DNA from 4 places in the Enterobacter quasiroggenkampii genome. Region 1 is predicted to be linked to each of the others. Evidence: predicted binding sites of a transcription regulator. Region 1 holds the regulator's gene; each other region holds the start of a gene.

What was found. Region 1 encodes PurR, which represses purine synthesis genes. Its sites were predicted from a motif close to CANGCAAACGTTTGCNTG; they were not measured.
Region 2: tusA (sulfurtransferase TusA) is a predicted target of PurR. The motif match lies at 4,212-4,229, and genes of this name have one in related genera.
Region 3: purT (formate-dependent phosphoribosylglycinamide formyltransferase) is a predicted target of PurR. The motif match lies at 2,263-2,280, and genes of this name have one in related genera.
Region 4: pyrC (dihydroorotase) is a predicted target of PurR. The motif match lies at 1,649-1,666, and genes of this name have one in related genera.

What each region holds. Positions count from the first base shown of each region.
Region 1 covers NZ_CP143745.1:2,558,144-2,563,648, forward strand. Annotated here, with positions in the region: gene cfa (cyclopropane fatty acyl phospholipid synthase) at 1-1,062, opposite strand, end outside; gene punC (purine nucleoside transporter PunC) at 1,361-2,560, opposite strand; gene punR (DNA-binding transcriptional activator PunR) at 2,675-3,586, shown strand; gene purR (HTH-type transcriptional repressor PurR) at 3,604-4,629, opposite strand; gene V1572_RS12275 (YnhF family membrane protein) at 4,927-5,016, shown strand; gene V1572_RS12280 (MFS transporter) at 5,180-5,505, shown strand, end outside.
Region 2 covers NZ_CP143745.1:258,800-264,304, reverse strand. Annotated here, with positions in the region: gene V1572_RS01355 (hypothetical protein) at 1-72, opposite strand, end outside; gene V1572_RS01350 (AI-2E family transporter) at 409-1,458, opposite strand; gene V1572_RS01345 (MFS transporter) at 1,604-2,821, shown strand; gene V1572_RS01340 (DcrB family lipoprotein) at 2,826-3,383, opposite strand; gene V1572_RS01335 (7-cyano-7-deazaguanine/7-aminomethyl-7-deazaguanine transporter) at 3,456-4,121, opposite strand; gene tusA (sulfurtransferase TusA) at 4,289-4,531, shown strand; gene yhgN (NAAT family transporter YhgN) at 5,018-5,505, opposite strand, start outside.
Region 3 covers NZ_CP143745.1:3,452,520-3,458,024, forward strand. Annotated here, with positions in the region: gene ptrB (oligopeptidase B) at 1-1,406, opposite strand, end outside; gene V1572_RS16565 (tellurite resistance TerB family protein) at 1,492-2,142, opposite strand; gene purT (formate-dependent phosphoribosylglycinamide formyltransferase) at 2,314-3,492, shown strand; gene kdgA (bifunctional 4-hydroxy-2-oxoglutarate aldolase/2-dehydro-3-deoxy-phosphogluconate aldolase) at 3,535-4,176, opposite strand; gene edd (phosphogluconate dehydratase) at 4,216-5,505, opposite strand, start outside.
Region 4 covers NZ_CP143745.1:2,326,343-2,331,847, forward strand. Annotated here, with positions in the region: gene dinI (DNA damage-inducible protein I) at 219-464, opposite strand; gene pyrC (dihydroorotase) at 539-1,585, opposite strand; gene V1572_RS11090 (lipoprotein) at 1,712-2,272, opposite strand; gene mdtH (multidrug efflux MFS transporter MdtH) at 2,396-3,604, opposite strand; gene rimJ (ribosomal protein S5-alanine N-acetyltransferase) at 3,841-4,425, shown strand; gene V1572_RS11105 (YceH family protein) at 4,435-5,085, shown strand; gene V1572_RS11110 (Gfo/Idh/MocA family protein) at 5,088-5,505, shown strand, end outside.

The DNA of each region.
Region 1 (5,505 bases):
GCAGGCATTCAGATAATAGCTAAACATCCGTTTGAATCGTTCTGAATAGTTGTCCGCAATCTCGGGCCAGGCTTTCTGGAAACGTTCATGCCACGCCATTAAGGTGGTGTCGTAGTCCGCGCCAAAGTTATGCCAGTCTTCCATCACGAAATGGGATTCACTGGCGTTGGCGATCTGGCGAACGGACGGTAAACAGCCATTCGGAAAGATGTATTTATTGATCCACGGGTCAACGTTATTGTCGGTCCGTTTAGAGCCGATGGTGTGCAGCAGGAAGAGCCCGTCCGGTTTCAGATTACGATCCACCACCTCAAAGTAGGTATCGTAGTTTTTTGGCCCCACGTGCTCGAACATGCCGACGGAAACGATCCGGTCGAACTGCTCGTTCAGGTCACGGTAGTCCTGCAGCCGGATATCCACATCGAGACCCTGACAGCGCTCTCGCGCCATTTTTTGCTGTTCCGCTGAGATCGTCACGCCGACCACGCTGACGCCATAGTGCTTCGCCATAAAATACGCCAGCCCGCCCCAGCCGCAGCCGATATCCAGCACGCGCATGCCGGGCTGTAGCTGCAGTTTTTCACTGATCAGACGCAGCTTGGCCTGCTGTGCTTCCTCAAGCGTCGACGCGTCTTTCCAGTAGGCGCAGGAGTATTGCATGAAAGGGTCCAGCATGCGGCTGAACAGGTCATTGCCGAGATCGTAATGCTCTTTGCCGACGATCCAGGCGCGTTTTTTACTTTGCAAGTTAAACAGTCGGGCAGAGGCGACACGCAGAGTGTCTTTCAGATTGCGGGGGAGTTGATTTTCCAGACCGGCACGCAACACGCTGGCAAAAAAGATATCCAGCCGTTCACATTCCCACCAGCCGTCCATATAACTTTCTCCCAGGCCTAACGACCCTTCCCGCAACACGCGTTTAAAAAAGTCGGGATGTTTAACCTGGGGATCGGATGGCGAAGATCCGTTGATAGTGATGCCTGCTCGACCTAACAGTTCACTGACGATCCGGGACCAGTTGTCGTCCGGAACGCTGACTTCTTCTATACACGATGAACTCATAGCTTCTCCATCACCCTGATGTGATCAGAACCTTCAAACAGCGTAGACGCTTTTTTTGGTTTGTGAGAAATCTCACGGTAAATACCGCGAGGCTAGTATCCGACGTAGAACAGAGGAAGGGAGATAACCCTTGCCGAAATGCCTTCCATGGTAAAACGGGAGCACTCCGGCTCCCGTTAACACTTAATATTTATCGTATTTAATCGAACCAAATTTAGTATAGGCCTCAAAATTTGGTGATTCAATAGAAAATTGTTAGCAACCTAATCACTGAAATGTAACATGATTTCTGGCGCAATCAGGCATGCGAGGTTTCCACCTGCGCACCGCTATCCTGCTCACGTTGCGCGGAAGCCTGCATGCGGTAACCCAATACCGCCAGCGCAACGGTGACCAGCATCACGCTGGTGGTGGTTAACAGCGGCGTCGCAATCAGCGCCGAAACCACCAGGCTTGCCAGGAAGCACAGACCCAGCTGCAGGGTATTTTGCAGCGCGGCGGCGCGGCCAGTCGCCTGCGGGAACGGACGTAACGCCTGTGCCACCACGATCGGGTAAATCGCCCCGTTCGCCACGGCCATCACGCAGAAGGGAATCAAAATTTCAGCCAGGCCCGCGCCCGGAATAAACCCGACGGCCCAGGTACCGATGACGCTCAGCGCATAGAGCACCAGCAGCCATGGCAGCATCTGCTGGCCTTCCCATTTTTGCAGCGCCGCGCGGCAGCCGTACCCGCCCACCAGGAACGCGATGGTCTGCGGAACATAGCTCAGACCGATGGCCGCCGGGCTGTAGCCCATATCGTGCAGAATAAACGGCGAGCCGGTGAGCCACGCGAAGAAGCTGGCCGAACAGGCGGCATAAATCAGGACATTCCCGCGATACGCTTTGGCGCTCAGCAGGGAGGTAAAGGTAATCGGCTTCGCGTCGGCATGCGCCTCTTTTTTATGCGCGGGTTTAAGGGCAAACGCCGGCAGCATCAGCACCAGCGTGATGGCAAACAGCGTGGCAAAAATGGCCTGCCAGTCAAAGTGCGCGAGGATCCAGCTGCCCAGCAGCGGAGCCAGGGCAGGGGAAAGACCCACCAGCGGCATAATAGTGGCGAAAATACGGTTTGTGCGGTTAGCCGGATAGTAGTCGGTCACCAGCGCCTGCCAGGTCACCGCCGCAGCACAGACGCCCACGGCCTGAATAAAGCGCAGCACCAGTAGCCAGGTAGCATCGCGCACCCACAACATCCCCAGACAGCCCACGGCAAAAATGGCCAGACCCAGCAGCAGTACCGGTTTACGGCCAAAGCGATCCGAGAGCGGTCCCCACAGGAGCTGCGCGAAAGCAAAACCGGCAAGGAACAGACTCAGGCTGGCGCTGATGGCCGCCGCAGGGGTTTGCAGGTCTTCCTGCATCGCGGCAAACGCGGGCAGGTACATGTCGGTGGCCAAAAAGCCCAGCACGCTTAAGCCGCCGAGCCAGACTAAAAATCCTTTCCTGGGTTGCATTCTCTTATTCTCCTGAGGAGGCAGGTGTACGTTGGCGCAGAGTGTAGGGAGTGCAAAGCGGCTTGTGAAACGCTAATATTTGGCGGGTGCATTCAAATTTTTTGCAGGCAGAAAATGTGGTCAGATTATTCTCTTGAAGTGGTCGATGCTGTTGCGCGTAACGGCAGCTTTAGCGGTGCAGCGCAGGAGTTGCACCGCGTCCCTTCGGCCATTAGCTACACGGTGCGTCAGCTTGAGGAATGGCTGGCGGTTCCGCTGTTTGAACGGCGGCATCGCGACGTGGAATTAACGCCCGCAGGCGCGTGGTTTTTGAAGGAAGGGCGTTCTGTTATCAAAAAAATGCAGATCACCCGCGAACAGTGCCAGCAGATCGCCAACGGCTGGCGGGGACATCTCGCCATCGCGGTGGATAACATCGTGAAGCCGGAACGCACCCGGCAGATGATCGTGGATTTCTATCGTCATTTCTCTGACGTTGAGCTGCGGGTCTCGCAGGAGGTGTTCAACGGGGTGTGGGATGCGCTGGCGGACGGCAGGGCGGAGATGGCGATTGGCGCCACGCAGGCGATCCCGGTTGGGGGACGTTACGCCTTTCGCGACATGGGGATGCTGAGCTGGAAATGCGTGGTGGCACGCGATCATCCCCTGGCGGCGATGGACGGGCCGCTGAGCGACGATACGCTGCGTAACTGGCCCTCGCTGGTGCTGGAGGATACGTCCCGTTCACTGCCCAAGCGTATCACCTGGCTTCTGGACAACCAGCGGCGAGTGGTGGCTCCTGACTGGGAATCGTCGGCGACGTGCCTCAGCGCCGGGCTGTGCGTCGCGATGGTGCCCGTTCATTTTGCGCGTCCGCGCATCGATACCGGAGAATGGGTTGAACTGACGCTGGAGAATCCGTTCCCGGACGCGGCCTGCTGCCTGACCTGGCAACAAAATGATGTCTCGCCCGCCATGGCCTGGCTGCTGGATTATCTGGGAGACAGCGAAACGCTAAACCGGGAATGGTTACGGGAGCCAGCGTAGCTGGCCCCGTCAAGGGATTAACGACGGTAGTCGCGGAACGGACCATCCGCAACGGAACGGCGTTCAATCAGGCGTGGGTGAACTTCAATGGACTGCGACTCTTCGCGTTTGTTGACGATTCTGTCCAACAGCATATTGAAGGCCGTTTCGCCCAGCGAATCTTTTGGCTGGTGAATGGTTGTCAGCGCCGGGGTGAAGAAGCGCGCGTTACGCACGTTGTCATACCCGATCACGGAAATATCCTGCGGTACGCGCAGACCCAGCTCATCGGCGGCGCAGAGCGCACCCATGGCCATGATGTCACCCCCGCAGAAAACGGCGGTCGGGCGGTGCGGCTGGGAAACGATCTGCTGCATTGCGCGGTAGCCTGATTCCGGCTCAAAGTCGCCCTGCACGATCCAGTTTTCCGGCACGGTGATCAGCGCTTCTTCCATCGCTTTCATAAAACCGGCCAGACGGCCCGCGCCGGTGTTACGCTCCAGCGGACCCGGGATCACGCCAATCTCGCGGTGACCGCGTTCGATCAGGTAACGACCCGCCATGTAACCGCCTTCAAAGGCGTTGTCGATAACGGAGTCGGTGAAGTCCGCGCGCGCTTCACCCCAGTCCATGACCACCATGGGGATATGGCGATACTCTTCGAGCATCGACAGCACGGATTCCGGGTACTCGGAACACATCACCAGCAGGCCATCCACGCGCTTCTGCGCCATCATCGACAGGTAGGCACGCTGTTTTTCTATGCTGTTCCATGCGTTGCCCAGAATCAGGGTATAGCCTTTCTGGAAGCAGTTCTTCTCTACCGCTTCAATGATCTCGGCAAAATAGGCCGCTTCACTGCTGGTGGCCAGCAATCCAATGGATTTGGTGTGATTAACCTTGAGGCTGCGCGCAACCGCACTTGGCGAATAGTGCAGCTCTTTGATCGCTGCCCAGACGGCGTTGCGCGTCTCTTCCGCCACGAAGCGGGTTTTGTTAATTACATGTGATACGGTTGTAGTGGAAACGTTTGCGCGTTTTGCTACGTCTTTAATTGTTGCCATTAAATGTCACTCCAGACCATATCCTAAACTCCTGAAAAACTTGAAGGTAAACGTTTGCCTTCTCTCACCCTTATCACGCAATCTTGAATTGCGGCACGCCGGGAAAACGACACGGGACGTCAGGAGGGGGTCAATGGCCGGTACGCTAATAAATTTAGCGTGGAATTTTGTCCTATCTTGATGAAAAGGGGAAGAGGTAAAGTGTTTATCAGCCTAAATCCAGGAAGATTTTTGACGTAAATTATGCAAAAATGAGCAGGCTCACTTTTCGTGGGGGGATTAAAAGGAGAAAAATTGATGAGTTCCGATCTGAAGTTTTCGCTGTTCACCACCGTTGTTGTGCTGGCTCTGATTGTCGCGGCGGGTCTGACGGCCGCACTGCACTGATTTACGCGGAGGGAGAGCCTTCTCCCTCCCGCTCACCCCGATTGTTACTCCTAAGGCAAAAATCTTTTGCCATTTTGTTAACTTCTCATTTTTTGTGATTGATGTCATGCTTTCCGCTTCTTTGTTCTGTGTCACCACATGACACGGCATCCGGAGTTGACGCATGAAAATCAATTTTCCCCTGCTGGCCCTGGCGATTGGCGCTTTTGGGATTGGCACCACTGAATTCTCCCCGATGGGGTTACTGCCCGTCATCGCCCGCGGCGTGGACGTCTCGATCCCTGCGGCAGGCATGTTAATCAGCGCCTACGCTATCGGCGTGATGGTGGGGGCGCCGCTAATGACGCTTCTCCTTTCGCACCGCGCGCGCCGCAATGCGCTCATTTTCCTGATGGCGATTTTCACCCTCGGTAACGTGCTTTCGGCCATTTCGCCGGACTACACCACGCTGATGCTGTCGCGTATTCTGACCAGCCTCAACCACGGCGC
Region 2 (5,505 bases), 2.3 Mb from region 1:
GGCAGTACGCGCACAGCCTGCCAGTGCGCCAACGAATACGGCGGCAGCACACCATTTAACGATCTTTTTCATCAACAACTCCATATCAATAATAACAATTAAAGGTAGTGGTTTTTACAAATAATATTCATCCGGCGTTTCTTATGTGCCAGATGTTTTTTTAATCAATATTAAGGTTTGCATTACGTTGACGCGAAGGCGGGCATAATAACATGGAAAATAATTAACAATTTCATTTTTTTTAATTTGCGTTAAATCATGATATGCGTTTCAACGTAATGCGACCGACGTAAACAAAAACAGAATTAATATTTCCTTAACGCAAATAAAAATACCGCGACAGGTTATGAACGCGGTAATTTAAGGCGGATTATTGGCGGTTTAAACCTACCTATAAAGGTAGGTCAGCTACCCGGGCAACCGGCTTTTCGGCCTTCCCGGCCCGAGCAAAATGGCCAGCTTGCTGCCGCCTTTAGTGGTTTCCATCCAGATCTTACACACGCTGGTCAGGGGGACCGAGAGCAGCATACCGACCGGGCCCAGCAGCCATCCCCAAATCAGTAAGGATAAAAATACGACCAGCGTCGACATGCCCAGCCGGTGCCCCATCATGCGCGGCTCGAGAATATTGCCCAGCACCATATGCACCACGAGGAACAGCGCGCCAACCAGCATGCATTCGTAAAAACCGTTAAACAGAAACGCCTGAATCATCGGCGGCACGGCGGAAAGCACAGCGCCAATATTGGGCACGTAGTTGAGAAGAAACGCCAGTACGCCCCACATCAGCGCGAACTGCACGTCCATCAGCATCAGCCCCAGCCAGACAATCACCCCGGTCCAGACGCTCAGCAGCGTTTTCAGCGCCAGATATTTAGAGACGCCCTTCAGCGCCCGGTGTAACCCGGCGATATGAATTTGGGGATTATTCAACGCAAAGCGCAGCTTATAGGGGACGTGGCGGACTTCAAACAGCATAAACACCACCGTCATGACCAGCAGCAGAATGCTGGCCATTGCGCCGGAAAGCCCCGTCATCAGCGTGGTGGCGTAGGTCATAACCTTCTCGGAATCCATCCTGCGCAGCATCCGTTCAGGTGAGATATGCAGATTGAGAAAGGGCACCATCTCCTGCAGCGCCACAATCTTACGCGTCAGCTCTTTGTTGTACTGCGGCAGCATGGTGGAGAATTCGCTCAGCGATGCCGCCAGCACGCCGAAGAGCGCCGTCAGGGCAATCAGCATCACGATGACGACAATGGTGATGGCGACCGGACGGCTGACGCCCCGGCGAAGAAACCAGGTGACCAGAGGATTAAGCACAATTGCAAAAAAAAGCGCCAGCAGGAGCTGGACAATAATGTCAGCGGCAGCATGGATACCCGCAAGGATAACCACCAGACAGGCGAGCTTTAATAAGATGTGGAGTCCTGCTTTGTCGGACGGGTTAGCGATCATGCGTGTTCCTTAAAATGATGACCCGGTAAGTGTAGTGCCCGGGCGTCGCTTCGTCTGGCACCGTTAATCTGAAAGTCGGTGCTGATTTTCTTATTGGGGCGTGGTAATAGTGAAACACTGTTGTAAAAAATCCAGGTAGAACCTCATGCCCGAACCTGCCGCTGAAACGGCACTGAGCGGACTGCGCCTCAATCTGCGCATCGTTTCCGTTGTTATTTTCAACTTTGCCAGCTATCTCACCATCGGCCTGCCGCTGGCGGTCCTGCCGGGCTATGTCCATGACGTGATGGGCTTCAGTGCCTTCTGGGCGGGGCTGGTGATTAGCCTGCAGTATTTCGCGACACTCCTGAGCCGACCGCATGCCGGTCGCTACGCGGACACGTTCGGTCCAAAAAGCATCGTGGTGGTGGGATTGTGCGGCTGCTTCCTCAGCGGCCTGAGCTACCTGCTGGCTGCCACAACCAGCCACTGGCCGCTGGTCAGCCTGGCGCTCCTCTGCCTGGGCCGCGTCATCCTCGGCATCGGGCAAAGCCTGGCGGGAACCGGCTCGACGCTGTGGGGCGTGGGGGTTGTCGGTGCGCCGCACATTGGCCGGGTGATCTCCTGGAACGGGATTGTCACCTACGGTGCGATGGCGCTCGGTGCGCCGCTCGGCGTGGCCTGCTATGCGTTTGGCGGGCTGTATGGGCTGGCCGTCACCATCATGGCAGTCGCGCTGCTGGCGATTCTGTTTGCGCTGCCGCGCCCGAAAGTGAAGGCCAGCAAGGGCAAGCCGCTGCCGTTTCGGGCAGTGCTGGGGCGCGTCTGGCCGTACGGCATGGCGCTGGCGCTGGCGACCACCGGCTTCGGTGTGATCGCGACCTTCATTACCCTGTTCTATGACGCCAAAGGCTGGGACGGCGCGGCCTTTGCGTTAACCCTGTTCAGCTGTGCGTTTGTTGGCGCGCGCCTGCTTTTCCCTAACGGCATCAACCGTCTGGGTGGGCTGAACGTGGCGATGATCTGCTTTGCGATAGAAATTGTCGGGCTGCTGCTGACCGGAATAGCGATGGTGCCCTGGGTCGCGAAAGTGGGCGTCTTCCTCGCGGGAGCCGGTTTTTCACTGGTCTTCCCGGCGCTGGGCGTGGTGGCGGTAAAAGCCGTGCCGCCGCAGAATCAGGGCGCCGCGCTGGCGACCTATACGGTGTTTATGGATATGTCGTTAGGCATTACCGGCCCGCTGGCGGGGCTGGTGATGGCCTGGGCAGGCGTGCCGGTGATCTATCTTGCCGCAGCGGGTCTGGTGATCGTGGCCTTGCTGCTGACGTGGCGGCTAAAAAAATGGCCCCCGGTGCAGGCACCGGAGGCCACGTCATCATCGTGAAACGTTACTGGATCACGATGGTGTTAATGATGTTTTCAGCAGCCGTCTGCGCTTTCTGCTGATCTTCCGCTGGCAGGGTGATCTGCAGGGTCAGGAGTTTGTTATCGACCTTGCCCAGCACGACAGAGGAGTACGCGGTCTGGCCTTTCGCAGAGATGATGCTGTCCAGCTGCTGCAGCTTATGGCCTTTCAACTCGATGGATTTATTGGTCACGACCTGCAGCTGCGGGTCGCGGCCGCGCTGCTGATCTTCCAGACGTTTGGACAGGACGGCCAGATCTTCGCTGGTGTCGTCGCCCACAATCACAATGACCGCTTTCTGCCCGGTTGCGTCGGAGTAAACGTGCATGTTGTTCGCCTGAGTGCCCAGCTTGCCGCTCTGGTCAGTCATATCGGCTGGCAGAGAGAAGCTGAGTTTGCCATCCATCAGATTCACCGGCTGGCCGGTCGCATTGCTTTCTGCGGATGCGCCCTGAGCAGGCGTTTTCGTGTCGCTGTTATCACAGGCTGCAAGACCCACAACGAGCAGGCCAATCCCGACATATTTAACCAGATTGCGCATTGACTTCTTCCTTTCGATAAACGGCCATAACGGCTCATTCGTTCATCTTATCACAACTGATAAAGCGAACCCTTAACCTGCCTGCAATGCCGTGATTTCAGATTTATCTGCCAGCCTTTTCAGCAGCATATTCAGCAGCACGCCGTACATGGGCAGGAAGAAGACAATGCTGATGAGCACCTTAAAGCAGTAGTCCACCAGCGCGATTTCCATCCAGTGTTCGGCCATAAACGCATCCGGGCTACGCCAGAAGGCGATGAAGAAGAAGGCCAGCGTATCGCTCACGTTACCGAACAGCGTGGAGGCGGTGGGGGCCATCCACCAGCGATGATTCTGACGCAGGCGGTTAAACACGTGCACGTCGAGAATCTGCCCCAGTGCGTAGGCCATAAAGCTTGCTGCGGCGATACGGGCGACAAACAGGTTGAAGTGGGTTAACGCCTCAAAACCCTGCCAGCTTCCCATATAAAACAGAGACGAAACCCCGTACGAGATGAACAGCGCCGGGAGCATGACCGCAAAAATAATGCGGCGAGCCAGCGGTGCGCCAAAGATGCGCACGGTCAGATCGGTGGCGAGGAAAATAAACGGGAAACTGAACGCGCCCCAGGTGGTATGGAAACCAAAGATAGAGATCGGGAGCTGCACCAGATAGTTGCTGGAGGTGATCACCAGCAAATGGAAAAGCGAAAGCCAGAACAACGCTTTTACGCGCTGAGATTCAGAAAACTGCGTCATATTGTGACCTTTTTATACGTTGGGGTGAGGGAACCCAATAAAAACCGCAGCATGATACTGCTTTGGCGGGACATTGCAATGGTTAGTTTTTACGCAATCGTTAACCTGGTTTGCATTGATCGCAACCGGGCGTAAACTACAGCCGTTTTTACCTGACCGAGAAGATCATGACCGACCTGTTTTCCAGCCCAGACCACACCCTTGATGCCCAGGGCCTTCGCTGCCCGGAACCGGTAATGATGGTACGTAAAACCGTGCGCAACATGCAGACTGGTGAAACGCTGCTGATCATCGCCGACGACCCGGCCACGACCCGCGACATTCCCGGTTTTTGTACCTTTATGGAGCATGAGCTGGTGGCACAGCAGACTGAGGCGCTGCCGTACCGGTATTTGATTCGTAAGGGATAGGTAGGCGGCTTCTGCGGCCTGATGCCCTCACCCTGTGGGCCGAGGGTTCCCCACAAAATAATGCCTGCACGGACGACCCCCTCTCCCTTGAGGGAGAGGGCTGGGGTGAGGGGGAACATACGGCTGTGGAGGTCATTCCGTTCACTTTATGTTCCTTGCTACTCTGTAACGACATGACCGGTGAACGTGCCAGGGTGGCTCAGTCGCCACCACCCTGGCGACCCGGGCTCCCGGCGGTAAATCGCCGCTTCGCGGTCCCCTCAGCTTATTCCTTCAGGCTATCGGGTCGGGCATGAGCCTGCATCCCTGCAGGCCACGCCCTCTCGGCGCATCCTTGCGCCTCGCCCCGGCCTTACGGAAACGCTTCGGCGATTTACAGCCGGACCAGGGTGTCGCTGTAAGTCATTAATTTTTCCGAAGAAACGTTCATCGCTTCAGGTCAAAAAATGACTGGGGCTCCTTCAGCCCCCAGGGAGAGGGAGAACGTCATCCCTTCATCCACGCCCGGATCCCGTCCAGGAACATCTGCGTTGCCATCATGACCAGAATCAGCCCCATCAGGCGTTCCAGCGCGTTTACCCCTTTTTCGCCCAGCAGGCGCAGGAACAGGGACGACTGCAGCAGGATAATGAACGTTCCGCCCCAGGCAATCAGCAGGGCAATCACCAGATGGCTCATCTGATTCGGATACTGATGCGACAGCAGCATCAGCGTGGCCAGAATGGTCGGGCCCGCGACGAGGGGGATCGCCAGCGGCACAATAAATGGCTCTTCACCCGCAGGCAGGCCGCTGCTGCTACCTTCCGCGCTCGGGAAAATCATCTTAATGGCAATCAGGAACAGAATAATCCCGCCGGAAATCGACACGGTTTCGGCACGCAGGTTCAGGAATGCGAGAATTTTTTCACCCGCAAACAGGAAGATAAACATCACCAGCAGGGCGATGAGCAGCTCGCGGATCATGATCGCCCGGC
Region 3 (5,505 bases), 890 kb from region 1:
CTTAATCGGCTGCTGCTGAAATCGGCATCCATGCTTGAGCCGTAGGAGCCGTACCCGTACACCAGGATCGGGTTTTTGCCTTTCTGGAAATGGGCTTTGTGATAGACGAGCGAGACGGGGACCTCGACGCCATCCCGGGCGGTGACCCACAGGTGCTCGCTGCGGTAGTTTTCAGACTCAAACCCTTTGACCTCGGTCTGTTTAATCACCTGGCGCTGCCCGGTATCCATGTCCAGCTCAAACAGGGTGTCCGGTGTGGTCATCGATGAGTAGCCGTAGCGCAGCCGCGAGGATTCAGGTTCCGGGTTGAAACCAATCCACGTCACATAGGCCGGGTCGTCGAACGCGATCCCCACCACTTCCCGCGTTTTACGGTTGATTTGCCGGATACTGGTCAGCCCGCGCTGACGCTCCTCCACCACCAGCCAGTCGGTGAACAGGGTGAACCCTTCCAGCATCACCTGATCCCGCGCGGGGATAAGCACCTCCCATTTGCGCTCATCACGCACTTTGGTTTTATAGAGACCAAAGTTTTTACCCTCGCGATTCGAACGCAGATAAAAGCTGTGCTGAAAGTGATCCAGGCTGTACTCATGATCCTTCCGGCGCGGCAGGAAACAGAGCGGCTGGGCGTCGGGCAGCTCGGCATCCAGCAGCAGGACTTCCGACGTCGTGGCGCTGGCCAGGAAGATAATCACATAATGGCGCGAGGAGGTTTTATGCAGGCTGACATAGAACGTTTCGTCTTTCTCTTCATAGACCAGCTCGTCGTCTGCAGAGTCCGTTCCCACGGTATGCCGCCATACCTGATAGGGCAGCAGCGTAGAGGCATGCTTTTTGACGTAGTAAACCGTCTCGGAATCATTCGCCCAGACAAAATCCGGGGAGACGTTTTCCAGCATTTCAGGATACCAGTTGCCGGTGTCCAGATTGCGAAAACGCAGGCCGTACTGGCGACGCGAGAGATAATCCTCCGCCAGCGCCATTACCGCGTTATCCGGTGAAATGGACATGCCGCCCAGAGTATAAAACTCGCTGTGGGCGGCGCGCTGGTTGGCATCCAGCAGAATATCCCACGCATCCCATTCGGCGCTCAGCACCGACTGACGCTGGTAGATGGGATACTCGTTGCCGGGCTCGTAAATATGGCGGTAGCGATAGCCGTTTTTGGTCCAGGGCGCCGAGATATCGCGCTGAGGAATGCGCTGCACCATCTCATTCAGCAGCTGGTCCTGAAGCGTCTGCTGGCTGGACATGACCTTGCGGCCGTAGTCATTTTCCTCGTGCAGATAGTCGAGCACCTCTGGCCGGGAGCGCGAATCGTCCCGTAGCCAGTAATAGTTGTCTATACGCGTATCGCCATGCGTGGTGATCGCATAAGGTATACGTCGGGCTTTCGGTGGCATGTCATCATTCTTTTTAGTTTTACACCCTATAAGGTTGGCAAAACCCACGCATGATGCAAGCGAAACCGGATCGCAACGGCGAGCACTATCCCTGTAACGCCTGTTTTTGTTCCCGGATATCCCGCTCAATGCCCTCACGCACGTCCTGGGGGATCTTCAGCGCGTCTCCAAGCGCATTCAGGTAGCTGCGTTCCATAAAGTGATCGATATCGATGGCGGCACAGCTGAGGAAATAGAGTTCAAGCGCCTCTTCCTCATTTTTCACGCTTTGCGCCAGACGCTGCGGCTCCAGAGGCTGTTCGATGGCCTGCGCCACCAGCGCTCTGCCCTTCTCTTCAACGCCAGCTTCACGCAGTTGCTGTTCGATCGCCAGTCGTTCCTTATCGTCAATATGCCCGTCACTTTTCGCGGCAAAAACCAGCGCCAGGATCAGCCGTTCAGTACGCAGATCCAGCGGCGAGGTATGCTCGCCATAATGCGGTTCGTCGCTGTGCGCGGTCCGGACCCTGTCCTTGTATTTATTCCACAGGACGGTGCCCGCAATGGCGCCCCCACCGGCCAGCAACGCGCCTGTCCCGTACTTTGCCAGCAGCTTGCGCGAGGATTTATTCGCGACCAGCAGGCCAGCCAAGCCGCCGAGCGCCCCGGGTACCAGCAGTTTACTGAGGTCCCGCTCGCCGGAAGACGATGTTTTCTGCCCTAACAGTGATTGCAATTGATTTAGCCAGCCAGACATGGTTTCCCTCACTTAACGGTGAATATGTTCCACAGCGTAAGCGAGCAGGCGTCAGGAAATGTCTGGCCGGGCTAAAGAAGCGCAAATTTCTTCCTCCCGCGCTTAGCAGTGCACAAGACAGACGCAAACGTTTTCGTTTATACTGCCCGCAACTTTTTCAGGGGGATTGTTATGATTCGTTTAGGAACCGCGCTGCGACCTGCGGCGACGCGAGTGATGCTGTTGGGATCGGGCGAGCTGGGAAAAGAGGTCGCCATTGAGTGCCAGCGTTTAGGTGTGGAAGTCATTGCCGTAGACCGTTACGCCGATGCGCCCGCCATGCACGTCGCCCATCGTTCTTATGTGATTAACATGCTGGATGGCGATGCCCTTCGCGAGCTGATTACGCGCGAGAAACCCGATTTCGTGGTACCGGAAATTGAAGCCATCGCCACCGATACGCTGATTGCGCTTGAGCAGGAAGGCCAGCGCGTGGTGCCCTGCGCGAAAGCCGCAAAGCTGACCATGAACCGCGAGGGCATTCGTCGCCTGGCGGCGGAAGAGCTGGAATTGCCCACCTCGAGCTATCGTTTTGCTGGCGATAAGGCCGCATTCCTGCAGGCCGTAGAGGAGATTGGTTACCCGTGCATCGTTAAGCCGGTGATGAGCTCCTCCGGTAAAGGACAGAGCTTCATTCGCGACAGCAGCACGCTCGATAAGGCGTGGGATTACGCCCAGCAGGGTGGCCGCGCCGGTGCCGGTCGCGTCATCGTCGAAGGCGTGGTGAAGTTTGATTTCGAGATCACCCTGCTGACCGTCAGCGCCGTTGACGGCGTCCATTTCTGCGACCCGATTGGCCACCGCCAGGAGGATGGCGATTACCGCGAATCCTGGCAGCCGCAGCAGATGAGTGCTCTGGCGCTGGAGCGTGCGCAGGCGATCGCCCGTAAAACCGTCCTGGCGCTGGGCGGCTATGGCCTGTTTGGCGTGGAGCTGTTTGTGTGCGGTGATGAGGTGATTTTCAGCGAGGTCTCCCCGCGCCCGCATGACACCGGCATGGTCACGCTCATTTCGCAGGATCTTTCCGAGTTCGCTCTGCACGTGCGCGCCTTCCTCGGCCTGCCCGTCGGCGGTATCCGTCAGTATGGCCCGGCCGCCTCGGCGGTGATCCTGCCGCAGTTAACCAGCCAGAACGTTACGTTTGATAACGTCGACGCGGCGGTGGGTGCCGGGTTGCAGGTACGTTTGTTCGGTAAGCCGGAGATCGACGGAACCCGCCGTCTCGGCGTGGCATTAGCCACCGGGGATAACGTTGACGACGCCGTGGCGAGAGCGAAAGCGGCCGCTGCGAGCGTCAAGGTTGCAGGATAAAAAAAACGGGCCGTAAGGCCCGTTTTTCATGCGGCGAATGACTTACTGCTTCGCACCTTCCACCGCTTCGCGAGCCAGTTTTGTGATGCGATCCCAGTCGCCCGCTTCCAGCGCATCCGCCGGAACCAGCCATGAGCCACCGATGCACAGCACGCTTTTCAGCGCCAGGTAGTCACGGTAGTTGGCAGGAGAAATACCGCCCGTCGGGCAGAAGCGTACCTGGGAGAAAGGACCGGCAATGGCCTGCAGCGCTTTGGTGCCGCCGTTCGCTTCCGCCGGGAAGAATTTAAACTCTTTCAGACCGTAGTCCATGCCCAGCATCAGTTCAGAGACGGTGCTGATACCCGGGATCAGCGGAATAGTGCCTTCGGTCGCGGCCTTCAGCAGCGACTCGGTCAGGCCCGGGCTGATGGCAAACTGTGCGCCCGCTTCGGTCACTTCAGCCAGCTGTTTTGCGTTCGTCACGGTACCCGCACCGATGATGGCGTCCGGCACTTCTTTAGCAATGGCGCGAATGGCGTCCATCGCGCAGGCGGTACGCAGGGTCACTTCCAGAACGCGAACGCCGCCCGCAACCAGCGCTTTCGCCATCGGTACAGCGTGCTCCAGCTTGTTTACCACGATAACCGGCACGACAGGGCCCGTGGTCAGGATTGCTTCTGCACTTGTTTTCCAGTTTTTCATCAGAGTTTTCTCTCGCCAGATCGTTAAAATCAAGTCGTCTTAAAACGTAATACAGGTTGCGCCCTGCTCAGCACCGGAGAGTTTCTCACGCAGCGCGCCAAACATTTCGCGTCCTGTTCCCACGCGCGACGCGCTCAGGTCAGGAATATGGGGCTGACGTGCCGCCAGTTCGGCATCATCCACCAGCAGGGTTAACTCGCCTGTCTGACCGTTAACGCGGATCATGTCACCGTCACGCACTTTCGCCAGCAGGCCACCGTCGTACGCTTCCGGCGTCACGTGGATGGCTGAAGGCACTTTACCTGAGGCGCCAGAGAGGCGTCCATCGGTCACCAGTGCAATTTTGAAACGGCGGTCCAATAATACACCAAGTGGTGGCATAAGTTTATGTAATTCTGGCATCCCGTTGGCTTTTGGCCCCTGATGACGCACCACTACCACGCAGTCTTTATCGAGCAGACCGGCGTCAAAGGCAGGTAATACGTCGTGCTGGCTTTCAAATACCACCGCCGGCGCTTCGATAATCTGGTTCTCTTCCGGTACGGCAGAGGTCTTCATCACCGCGCGACCGAGGTTACCGCTGAGCACTTTGGTGCCACCGTGAGGAGAGAACGGTTTGTCGATGGTGGCGATAACCTGCGCATCAAGAGACGCGCTCGCCCCTTCACGCCAGTCCAGCTCGCCGTTGTTCAGCCATGGCTCCTGGGTGTAGCGCTGCAGGCCAAAGCCCGCCACGGTGTTGACATCTTCATGCAGCAGACCGCCTTTCAGCAACTCGCGCATCAGCAGCGGTACGCCGCCCGCGGCCTGGAAGTGGTTGATGTCCGCCGGGCCATTCGGGTACAGGCGTGCCATCAACGGCACCACGGAAGAGATCTCGGAGAAGTCATCCCAGTTAATCAGAATGCCCGCAGCACGCGCCATGGCCACCAGGTGCATGGTGTGGTTGGTTGACCCACCGGTTGCCAGCAGCGCGACAATCCCGTTGACGATGACCTTTTCGTCGACCATTTTGCCCATCGGCATCCATTCGTTGCCGTTGCCGGTAAGACGCGTGACCTGACGGGCCGCAGCCTCGGTCAGCGCTTTGCGCAGCGGCGCGTCCGGCTGGATAAAGGATGAGCCCGGAAGCTGCATCCCCATAAACTCCACCACCATCTGGTTCGTGTTCGCGGTACCGTAGAACGTACAGGTGCCCGGCGCATGGTAGGACGCGGCTTCCGCCTCCAGCAGCGCCTGACGGTCTGCTTTCCCTTCCGCGTACAGCTGGCGAATGCGCACTTTTTCTTTGTTCGGCAGGCCGCTTGCCATTGGGCCCGAGGGCACGAA
Region 4 (5,505 bases), 230 kb from region 1:
TTTCTGAAAGCAACTTCAGTATACCAAGTAATAAGGGTTCCGAAGGGAAAAATAAACAGGTGGCAACACATTTTTCTGCTTTTTAGGATTGTTCGAACAATAAAACACCATCTCGTTCACGATTTTTAAAGAAGATGCCGAATTAATTTGAACTTACGGGATTTTAGGCAAAAAAAAGCCGGGGCGACCCGGCAAAAAAACACAATGAGGGAGCAGTGTTAATCCGTGATGAACCAGTCGTCAGCGCTTTCCCACGTTTCCTGCAGGATTTCGCTGATGCGATCTTTATCTTCTTTTGCGGCACCAATAACGGAAAGGTTGTTTGCCGCGGCGTAACGCACCGTGACGGCACCTGCGTTGTCAGGAAAGGTATTGTTAATACGACGGGATAATTCGCCTGCCAGTGCATCAAGCGCGCCGGCAGGCAGAACGGTAGTTTTGGCTATGGTGACTTCAATACGCATAAATGCCCCCTGTGTAATATACTGTTTATTTATACAGGTATATTATCAGTTTGACAACAAGGGGCATTGATTTTTTAACGTTTTACCGTCCAGCTTACGGTTTCACCCGCCAGGAATGGGATCAGCGTGTCATCCGTCAGGGTAATGGACTCCTCAACGTGGCTCGCTTTACGCTCCAGTTCGATGAAGGTGTCATTGACCGGCAGGCCGTAGAAGCGTGGGCCGTTAAGGGAGCAGAACGCTTCGAAATGTTCCAGCGCGTTCATCTCTTCAAATACAGTTGCGTAGCTGGCAAGCGCCGTTGGGGCGTTGAAGCAGCCTGCACAGCCGCAGCTTGCCTCTTTACGATGGCGGGCGTGAGGCGCGGAATCGGTACCGAGGAACGCGCGGGAGAACCCGCTGGCGACCAGTTCACGCAGCGCCTGCTGGTGGATGTTGCGCTTGAGGATAGGCAGACAGTAGAGGTGAGGGCGCACCCCGCCCACCAGCATGTGGTTACGGTTAAACATCAGGTGTTGTGGCGTAATGGTGGCGGCGATGAGATCGTTGCCGTCACGCACGTACTCTGCCGCGTCTTTGGTGGTGATATGCTCAAAGACCACCTTCAGCGCGGGCAGGCGCTGGCGCAGAGGCTCCATTACGGTCTCGATAAAACGGGCTTCACGGTCGAAGATGTCAATGTCAGCATGCGTCACTTCACCGTGAACCAGCAGCGGCATACCCAGTTTCTGCATGCGTTCCAGAACCGGCATGATGGCATCAATGCTGGTGACGCCGTGGCTGGAGTTGGTGGTGGCATTCGCCGGGTAGAGTTTCGCTGCCGTAAACACGCCTTCGTTAAAGCCGCGCTCCACTTCGTTCGGATCCAGTGAATCGGTCAGGTAGCAGGTCATCAACGGGGTAAAATCGTGTCCCGCAGGAACGGCATCGAGGATGCGCTGACGATAGGCTATCGCGGCATCGACGGTGGTGACTGGTGGCACCAGGTTAGGCATGACAATCGCGCGGCCATAAATTTCGCTGGTATAAGGCACGACGGTTTTCAACATATCACCATCACGCAGATGAATATGCCAGTCGTCAGGGCGGCGGATTTTAAGAACCTGGGGTTGTGCAGTCATGGAAGCTCCGGCTTGTCAGGAATCAGTCATTAGGATGGCTGTTTTTGCCGGACACAAATCATAAGCGGAAACGTTTTCGTTTGCACACTTTTCCGTAAAAAAAAGGGCGCCGCAGCGCCCTTCAGGTTAATCGGTGAAAGGAATGATAATTTCACCCGGCTTAACCTCTATCCCTTTTGCGTATTTTTTCGCCAGGGCTTCACCCTTGCTTTTGTCTTCACTTAAGACGTACGCGGGCTGCTGGTTAAAGTAATTCCGCAGCGACTGATTCAGATAGGGCATCAGGGTTTGCAGTACCGGCGCCATTTTGTCCGGAGACACCTGCGCATCGACGACCTCCATCTCCTGCAGGAAAATTGCCCCTTTCTCTTTGTTGAAAACAGGGAGTGCCTTCAGCTTGAGCTTGATGTTGGCTTTCTGGTTACCAAAAAGGGAGGACATATCGAGGTCTGCATCACCGGCCAGGGTGACTTTGTTTGGCTCTTCACGTCCGATCTGGCTGGTGAGATTTGTGAGCACGATATGCGCATCGGCAAGACCCGGTACGCCAATGTCTTTCGAGAAATTGTTATGTTTTTCCAGCGCCTGATTAATTTCCTGTTCACTGACGGTATATTGTGTGAGCTGGTTACAGCCAACCAGCAGACCGCTGACAACCAATGCCGCGGCTAAAACAATTTTCTTCATAGTGTTCCTCAACGAAAAATCGGCGCTTCTGTCCTGTTACGCCAGTATGTCAGCGTGAATGGGTAGAAACCAGCAGAAAAAACTGAGAAGTGGGGCGGGAGCGGCGCCCGCCCGAGGGAAAAGTTATGCGCCTGGCTCGAGCATGCCGCTCGCGCTGCGTTTCTGGCTGAACTGCCACCACAGGGCGAGTAGCGTCATAAAGCCCACCGCGCCAAGCATCATCCACGGGAGTTCAGGTTGATTTAACGCTTTGCCGGCATCAAACAACCAGCCGCCCCCGGCGTAACCTAATGCCCCGCCGAGTGCCAGCCCCAGGCGGCTGAACCCCATATAGCTGCCGCGCGCACGCGCATCCGCAAGCGAGGCGCTCAGCGTTTCGCGGGCAGGCTCGGCGATGATCGAGCCAATATAGAATGTGCAAATCAGCGTAAACAGCTGCTGGAGCGTGTTCACCAGGCCGATCGGCATCATGCTCAGCGTCATCAGGAACAGTCCGGCCATCAGACGATGTTCCAGACGAAAACGTCGCTCGCTCCAGCGGGCAATCGGATAGAGCAGCGTTAACGACAGGCAGGCTTCGATGGCGTACATCCATTTCACCGCCGCAGGGGTACCTGCAATGTCGTTAACCATGATCGGCAGCATCAGCATGACCTGCACGGCCAGCATGTAATATCCCGTCAGGGTCAACACATAGGTGACAAAGCGCTTGTCATGCAGGACGCGACCAAGCCCTTCCCGGACCGGCGCTTTCACCGTCGACAGTTTCCACGCCGGCAGGAACAGGCCATTAAACAGCGCGCACAGAATAAAGAGTACCGCGCCAGCCGCACAGACCAGACGGAAGTCATACTGCAGCAGCCAGCTTCCCAGCAGGGCGCCGACAACCGCCCCGGCACTGTCCTGCATCATGAGAATCGAGAAGAAGCGGCCGCGGTGCTGCGGGCGAATCAGCTTTACCACCAGCGCGGTGCGGGGCGGATCGAACAGCGTGCCCCCGATACCGGAGAGGAAACAGGAGAACCAGAGCAGCCACGGCTCCTGAGCGACCGCCATCGTGGCAAAGCCTGCCGCGCGCAGCAGCATACCGGTTACGATCATCGGTTTCGCGCCAAAGCGGTCGGCGATGGCCCCGCCAAAGACGCCCAGGCCCTGCTGGACAAACTGGCGTAGCCCCAGGGCAATGCCGACCATTAATGCCGCCCAGCCCATCTGATCGACAAAGCGGATCGAAATAAGCGGAAAAACGACAAAAAAGCCGAGCACGACCAGCATGTTATCGACGAGCAGGAAATATTTACCCAGGCTCCTGGCCTGTGATACGCGGGACATTTTCCCTCCAGGGAAAATAAGATGGTGAGCACGCTAACATTCTGCGGTGTCGCCGCGTTTTTTCCCACCCCTGAACGCGACAATATTTTTTTATCAAAAGGGTGCTTTGATAGAGAGTTCTCATCGAAAAGTGTGAAAAGAGGTGAAAATGGTATGTCACTGTTTTCACAGACGGCGCAGGCGCAGGTATAGTAAAGCTAATGGGTAAGCTGAAGTGACGGGAAGGAGTGGTATCGATGTTTGGCTATCGCAGTAATGTGCCAAAAGTGCGTCTGACAACGGACAGGCTGGTCGTTCGTCTGGTGCATGAGCGTGATGCCTGGCGTCTGGCGGATTATTACGCCGAGAATCGCCAGTTTTTAAAGCCCTGGGAACCCGTTCGGGATGAGAGCCATTGTTACCCTTCCGGCTGGCAGGCGCGCCTCAGCATGATTACGGAATTTCACAAGCAGGGCAGCGCGTTTTACTTCGCGCTGCTGGATCCTGAAGAGAAAGAGATTATCGGGATCGCCAATTTTTCAAACGTGGTGCGGGGATCGTTTCACGCCTGCTACCTTGGCTACTCCATTGGCCAAAAGTGGCAGGGGCAGGGGCTGATGTACGAGGCGCTGACGGTAGCGATCCGCTATATGCAACGCACGCAGCACATCCATCGCATTATGGCGAACTATATGCCGCATAACCAGCGCAGCGGAAATCTGCTGGCGCGTTTAGGGTTCGAGAAAGAGGGTTACGCCAAAGACTATCTGCTGATAGACGGAGAGTGGCGCGACCACGTTCTGACGGCATTAACCACCCGGGACTGGACTGCAGGTCGTTAAGGAGAAAAGATGAAGTATCAGCTAAACGGTACAGAAGCGCGCGTGATTGGGTGCTTACTCGAAAAACAGGTCACCACGCCGGAGCAGTATCCGCTCTCCGTCAACGCCGTGACCATGGCCTGCAACCAGAAAACCAACCGCGAGCCGGTGATGAACCTTAGCGAACATGATGTTCAGGAGGTGCTGGACGCCCTGGTAAAACGCCACTATCTGCGCACCGTCAGCGGATTCGGCAACCGCGTGACCAAATACGAACAGCGCTTTTGTAACTCCGAATTTGGCGACCTGAAGCTGAGCAGCGCGGAAGTGGCGGTCATCACCACGCTGTTGCTGCGCGGGGCGCAAACGCCGGGAGAACTGCGCTCGCGCGCTTCCCGTATGCATGAGTTCAGCGATATGCAGGAGGTCGAGCAAACTCTGGAAGGGCTGGCTTCTCGCGAAGACGGCCCATACGTGGTGCGTCTGGCGCGCGAGCCGGGCAAACGTGAAAGCCGCTATATGCATCTGTTCAGCGGTGACGTTGATATTTCAGTTAAATCCAGCGCAACCGATCTGAATGCTGGAGATGACGATTTGGTTGCCCGCGTAGAGGCGCTGGAAGACGAGGTCGCAGGGCTGAAACAGCGTCTGGATGCCTTGCTGGCACATTTGGGAGACTGACGGTGAAAAAATTACGCGTAGGCGTGGTGGGGCTGGGCGGTATTGCACAAAAAGCCTGGCTGCCTGTTTTAGGTGCGGCGACGGACTGGACCCTGCAAGGGGCATGGTCACCCACCCGAGAAAAGGCAGAACGTATCTGCGAAACCTGGCGCATGCCGTATGCTGCCTCATTGCAGGATCTGGCCCGCGAGTGCGATGCGGTCTTTGTCCATACCTCAACGGCAACTCATTATCAGGTGGTGAGCGAACTGCTCAATTTGGGGATTCACGTCTGCGTGGACAAACCGCTGGCTGAAAATGTTCAGGATGCTGAGCGGCTGATTGAACTGGCCGCGCGTAAAAAACTGACGCTGATGGTCGGTTTCAACCGCCGCTTCGCACCGCTTTACCAGAAGCTTAAGGCACAGTCGGGCACGCTTT